Regions from separate parts of the Paenibacillus sp. SN-8-1 genome, predicted to be linked through region 2. Evidence: riboswitches for the same ligand, from Rfam matches in the RefSeq annotation. Region 2 holds a riboswitch; the other holds the start of a gene.
The links. A riboswitch is a leader RNA that binds a small molecule or an ion and turns the genes downstream of it on or off. The one in region 2 is predicted to bind cobalamin.
Positions count from the first base shown of each region.

Region 1: it holds a riboswitch for cobalamin, as region 2 does, so the genes downstream of both, metE (5-methyltetrahydropteroyltriglutamate--homocysteine S-methyltransferase) here and ACRRNK_RS05405 (ABC transporter substrate-binding protein) in region 2, are expected to answer to the same signal.

Region 1 covers NZ_CP194782.1:2,788,906-2,792,327, forward strand. The annotation lists gene metE (5-methyltetrahydropteroyltriglutamate--homocysteine S-methyltransferase) at 1-1,753, opposite strand, end outside; cobalamin riboswitch at 1,889-2,089, opposite strand; gene ACRRNK_RS13255 (voltage-gated chloride channel family protein) at 2,151-3,377, opposite strand.
Region 2 covers NZ_CP194782.1:1,148,250-1,151,671, forward strand. The annotation lists gene ACRRNK_RS05400 (histidine phosphatase family protein) at 1-633, shown strand, start outside; cobalamin riboswitch at 1,025-1,229, shown strand; gene ACRRNK_RS05405 (ABC transporter substrate-binding protein) at 1,563-2,543, shown strand; gene ACRRNK_RS05410 (FecCD family ABC transporter permease) at 2,540-3,422, shown strand, end outside.

The DNA.
Region 1 (3,422 bases), 1.6 Mb from region 2:
AGGCAAGAGCAATTTGATATGAAACGTTCTCACGGCTGAGATCGCTGCGGACAAAGGACCAGTTCAGAATTGTGATCGGACCGGTAAGCATTCCTTTTACAGGCTTCTTCGTTAAAGATTGCGCATATACCGTCTCTTCTACTGTCATCGGCTCGATAAAGTCAACATCACCATAAATAATCGGCGGCTTCACACAACGGGAACCATAGGATTGAACCCAGCCTCCGCTAGTGAACGCAAATCCGGCGAGCTTCTCTCCGAAGAATTCTACCATATCTGTGCGTTCGAACTCTCCGTGTACCAGTACATCGATGCCAATCTCCTCTTGCTTGCTGATCCAGTCACGGATTTGCTCTTTAACGAACTCTCCATACTGGCTGCCGGACCATTCTCCTTTGCGCCACTTCTGACGCGCGGCCCGAATTTCTGTTGTCTGTGGAAAGCTTCCGATCGTTGTAGTTGGCAGGAAAGGGAGCTTCCACTTCTTCTCTTGAGCCACTTGTCTAATGGAGAAATCATGCTCGCGATGAGACGGCTGTTCAGCGATATGCTCTACGAGACTTCTGACATTCTGACGGTTTCTAGCTGGAGAAGCAGATAGAGCTGACAAGGCTTCACGGCTCTCAAGGAACTCACTGGCCACCTGTTCGCCATTTGCTTGCTTCGTCAACAGGACGAGTTCATTCAGCTTCTCTTCCGCAAAAGCTAGCGCATTCTTCAGAACAGGCTCTAGCTTGGTCTCTGTGCGGACAGTGACTGGCACGTGCAGAAGACTGCTTGATGGCTGCACAACAACTTCAGCACCACCTACGAGCTTCACAATATCACTGAGAAGAGCCGACTGGGCATCAAGGTCGGCACGCCAAATATTTCGGCCGTCTATTACTCCGGCTCCCAAGGTCTTACCCTGCGGGAAACCATACTGCCGCAGAGCTTCCAGGTTACGTCCTTCGTCATGTACGAAATCTAGTCCGATGCCCTGTACTGGCAGCGCAACTACCTCAGAGTAGAATTCTACGGAACCGAAGTAGGTTTGCAGTTGAACTGAGAGATTCGTTAACTCCGAATTAATAGCTTCATAAATGTACTTGATATGCTTCAAATCCTGCTCATTAACCGATGTTACAAGGATAGGTTCGTCAATTTGTACCCACTTTACGCCTTCCTGCTCAAGTTCTTTGAGTACACGGACGTATAAAGGAAGGAAGGAGTCTATCACTTCGGTAAGCTTCGAAGGTTCATAGCCTTTAGAGAGTTTGAGGAACGTATATAGACCAACAAGCACAGGACGCCCCTCAATACCTAGCTTCTCCTTAGCTTCACGGTATGCAGCAAGAGGACGGTTCACTGTGAGCTCAGGTGTAACCCCTGATAACTCAGGAACGATATAGTGATAGTTCGTATTGAACCATTTCGTCATTTCACTAGCTGTTGCTTCTTTATTTCCACGTGCAACTCCGTAGTAAGTTGTTAGAGGGACTTCTCCACCTTCATAGCTAAAGCGGGTAGGAATGACTCCAAACATGGAAGCCGTGTCCAAAATATGATCATAGTAGGTGAAATCATTTACAGGAATAATCTCAATCCCTTTATCTCTCTGCAACTTCAAATTACCAAGGCGGATAACTTCGAGCTGTTGATGAAGCTCATCTTCTTGAATTTTACCTGCCCAAAATGCTTCAATCGCTTTCTTCCACTCCCGATTCTCTCCAATACGTGGGAAACCAAGGTTACCGCTTCTTACGTTACTCATTTCCTACCCCCATCACGAATTTGTAGTTAAACATAATTAAAAAGAGCCTTCTCTAACCTCGGTAGGTTAAAGAAGGCCCCGTAAGTGCACGTAAGGGTGGCAATCTCTAACACCTCCCTATCTCCCGTAGGTACATCAGTGCTGTCAGAACAGGCAGGTCTCCTGGCTTCAGGATCAACGTCATTACAGCCTTCCCAGCTTAAGTTAGTTAAGCCAGTGGCATGGATCGTAATTAACTCCTCTGATACAGTGGCGGGACCGCGCCGGCTTCACACCGGACTTCCCTATTAAGTCTGAGCCCTTCTGGGCTGAGACACCTGTTCCCACTTTATACAATTATGTTTATAGGAATAATTATACATCAAGAGTAATAATAATACAATTGAATTTTCACGGCTCATTTCTTTTTTAAATTCGCAAGAGTCTCTCGTCCGGCGATAACGAATAGCTTCGACTTGGATGCTCCAAGCTGCTGGGACGTATATATTCCCGTATGGCCGGAGAATAAATAACCAATTACGCAAGCCATCAGCATATAGACGGCTGCCTGCGAGCCGAATAATTCAATCCCCATAATAAAACAGGCAAGCGGTGTATTCGCAGCTCCACTAAATACGGCTATGAACCCTAGAGCCGCGAAGAAGCCAACTGGCTCATGGAGCCATATCCCAAGCGTACTGCCAAGTGTGGCACCGATCACGAACAATGGCGTAACCTCTCCGCCCAGGAAACCCGCTCCCAGGGTAAAGGCCGTAAAAAGAAGTTTTATCAGAAACGCAAAGTCCGGCACGTCCCCGGAAAAGGCACGTTCAATCAAAGGAATTCCCAGTCCCAAGTAGTCTCTTGTCCCGAAAATGAACACAAGGAGAATGATGACCACACCTCCAACAAAACTACGCACAGAAGGATGTGCGATAAGCTTTGTGTATGTTCCCTTGAGGTAATGGGTCAACGAACTGAACAGAAGGGCCGTCAGACCAAAGGCAATCGAAGCCGCCATTACTTTGAGTATGGTCGCCAATGACAGATCAGGAACCGCGCCCATTTGAAATTGAACATGATGAATTCCCCATGCCGTAGTGACCACATTCCCTACCACGCTGGCAATAAAACAAGGAAGAAGAGCTTCATACCGCAGCATTCCAATTACCAGCACTTCAAGAGCAAATACGGTTCCGGCAAGCGGTGTGCCGAAGACCGAACCAAAGCCACCACTTATGCCGCACATTAGAATAATCCGCGTGTCTGCCGCATCCAGCCTCAGAAGCTTGCCTAGACGCGCTGCAAGGCTGCCCCCCATCTGAATCGCAGTTCCTTCCCTACCTGCGGAGCCGCCGAATAAATGGGTGATTATTGTACCCCCAAGTACCAAGGGAGCCATTCGCAGCGGAATGCTCTCCCTACCCTGGTGAATGGTCTCCAGGATCAGGTTATTGCCTTTGCCGGAATTCTTCCCGATCGTCAGATATAAGTAACTCATAAAGGCTCCGCCCAGCGGAAGCAAATACAGCAGCCAAGCATGGTTCATCCTGCTGTCTGTTGCCCATTCCAGGCCTGCCAGGAAGAGTGCCGAAGCACTTCCTGACAATACCCCTACTGCACCGGCAATCAATATCCACTTCATCAAAAAAATAACCAAAGCAGCCTGCAAATGCCTGCTTGAGAATCC
Region 2 (3,422 bases):
GTAGAATGGATCATTGTGCGCCATGGACGGACGGAGTGGAATGCGGAGCGGCGCTATCTCGGACATACGGATCTTGCACTGCTGCCGGGCGAAGATGCTCTTCTCAGCCCACTGGCCTCCGAGCTGCATGGACTAGCGTTCTGCGCTGTCTACAGCAGTGATCTGCGGCGCTGCGCGGAGACTTTACAGCGGGTTCGGCCTGATCTGATGGCTAAGGCGAGATTTGATCAAAGGCTTAGAGAAATGGATTTCGGTGAATGGGAAGGGAAGACCTATGATATGCTGAAAGACTTCCCGCTCTATAGGGAGTGGATTGATCATCCAGAAAAGGTTACACCGCCGGGGGGAGAATCCTGGGATCATTTCAGCAGCAGAGTATCTCAATTTTGCACGGAGGCCATGTCAGAAACTCTAAACTTTGTTAGACAATCTAAGGATACAGGGAATATCTCCCCTTCTAATCCACCGCGGATTCTAATTCTGACCCATGGCGGAGTGGTTCGCCTGTTAAGGGCGTTTCTGCTGCCGGGCGTAAGCTTTCGGGACTATCAAGCCGGGACAGGCAGTCTGCTGAGGATCCCTGTCCAGGTGAGCAGCACTAGATCTGGCAATGAGGAGCATGAGAATTCGTAATGTTATGGTGCAGTCAAGTCTTCGTCAGAAGTGGCACCAGGCTCCGCTATAAGCTGCACGAGTCTTCATCATGAGCAGTCATATTCCTTCGAATAAGCAACATTAGATCTGGTAATGAGAAGGATGAGACTTCGTAATAAGGCAGCACGTGTCTTTGCAGTAAGCAGCCAGAGTCTTCGTCATAAGCAGCTATATTCCTCCCAAATAAGCAGCACTGGGCCTCGGAACTCGTTGTACAATTCTCGCCGGAGACTGGCCGTGTCTTGATGACTCAGACATCTAACCCTCTAGCCGACATTCCCAACAAATGCATAAAATGTTGGAATTTCGGGTTGTATGGCGGGGCGATTTCACCTATAATCCAGTAGAGTAGATTCATCTTGAATAAGCGAATACATAATATTCATAAGGTCCTTGTAGAATGGCTATGCCATGATACGAGGTTAATAGGGAAGCCGGTGCAAATCCGGCACGGTCCCGCCACTGTATACCGGGGACGAGCCCAATCAACAGCCACTGTACTTGATAAGTATGGGAAGGCGGGCTATCGTCATTCACCCGGAAGTCAGGAGACCTGCCTTATGATTTCGTAGCGGTCCTCCGAGGAAGGGACAACGTTCTGCCGGAATATAATTTGTGCGGCTGTACCTCACGTCTTGTAGAGATGAAGGTTCACCGGACATGCTTTCGTAGACGTATACCTGATCCATAGGATCAGGTCTTTTCTTTTTGTTGGCACGGAAATGATCGAAATCGCAGATAACGTCAAGGTGATATCTGTTTAAGCTGAACGATCGAATTACATGTAAGGCAGCCGTGTGAAAAGTTCTTAAGGGTCGCTTCTCCTGAATCATTTCACATTTTTGACTAGTGGTAATTCTTAGGTTCAAGCCATCTGGCAACATAAATTAGAAGGGGAGAGAAACACAATGAAATTGAACAAAATCTGGGCCGCATGGCTGTTGACGCTTATGCTGGCAGTAACTGCGGGATGTGGAAATGCAGAGAAGGAAGGAACCCCAGCCTCCGAACCGACGAAGCAGGAAGCTAAGGCTCCTGAGCAGGCTGATCTCAAAACGACCTACCCATTGAAACTGAAGGATGCTACAGGGGAAGAGGTTACTTTTGACAAAGCTCCTGCCAAAATCGTATCTCTGGCTCCATCCGAGACGGAAGCTCTTTTTGCTATTGGTCTGGATAAGGAGATCGTGGGTGTAACGGATTTCGACGATTATCCGGAAGCGGCCAAGTCCAAGCCGAAGATGGGCGGTATGAAGGTGAACGCCGAGACCATCGTTGCAGCACAGCCGGATGTAGTCTTTGTAGCGGGACTTACGGATGCTGAGACCATCAAGACTTTGCGGGGACTGAATATTAAAGTATTCCAGTTCAATCCGAAGACCATTGATGCCGTGATCCAGGATATTGATACTTATGGCCAAATTACAGATCACCAGGCTGAGGCCAAGAAAGTTACGGATCAAATGAAGAAAGAGCTTCAGCAGGTTACAGATGCGGTGAAATCGGTCACGAACAAACAGAAGAAGAAGGTCTACATTGAATTCTCTCCTGGTTTTACCGTAGGTAAGGGTGAATTCATGGATGAAATGATCTCTCTTTCCGGTGGCGTGAACGTAGCTGGCGATTTGACCGGCTGGCAGCAAATTAATGAAGAGAACATTATTAAGGCCAACCCGGATGTCATTCTCTATGCCAAGAGTGTAGTGGATGAGAACAATAAGACGCTTGCCGATATTATCAAAGCCCGCAGTGGGTGGGATAAAATCACGGCCATTAAAGATAACCGGGTTGTGGGACTTGATGATAATCTGCTCAGCCGCCCGGGTCCGCGGGTTACTCAAGGCCTGATTGAAGTTGCTAAAGCGATCTATCCGGACCTTGTTAAATGAACAAGAAGTTAGCGGGTTATATTGGGGCCAGTCTCGTACTGCTGGTCCTTACCCTGCTGATCTGTGTAGGTACCGGCTCGGTCTCACTGCCTATTGGTGAAATTGCACGAATTCTGCTTCACAGGGTTCCTGCCCTAGGTGGCTGGATCACGCCGGACTGGAGCACAGCTTCGGAACAAATTGTTCTTAATGTTCGTCTGCCGCGTGTGCTGCTTGGCCTTATTGTAGGTTCATCCTTGGCTCTTGCGGGGGCGGCGTTTCAAGGAGTTCTCCGTAATCCGCTTGCGGATCCCTTCACTCTTGGCGTATCCTCGGGTTCTTCCGTGGGTGCGGCAGTGCTGATCTTCTTTGGCTGGCAGTTCTCCGTAATCGGCATATTTACGTTGCCGATGGTAGCTTTTGTTACCGGTGTAATTACACTATGGGTCGTTCTTGCACTTGCCAGAGAAGGCGGGAAAATCCCGACAGAGAGCCTGATCCTTTCAGGGGTAGTTATGCAGACTTTTCTTGGAGCGGTCGTGGCTTTCCTGACAGCCATGTCCAAGAAGACAATAAATGAAATTTTATTCTGGACAATGGGAAGCCTGAGTCTTCGCGGATGGTCATATATGGCCATCCTTTTGCCGTATTTGGTGATAGGTCTGGTCATTATCTGGAGCGGGGCACGCCGGCTGAATTTATTTGCGCTGGGTGAGCGGCAGGCTGCTCATTCGGGTCTTGACGTTGAGCGGACCAAGCTCGTTATGCTGGTTGTAGCTACCCTGCTTACAGCAGCGGCGGTCTCTGTGGCCGGAGTTATCGGATTCGTAGGACTCGTCGTTCCTCATATGATCCGTCTGATCACTGGGCCTGATTACAGGCTGATCGTCCCTCTCTCCG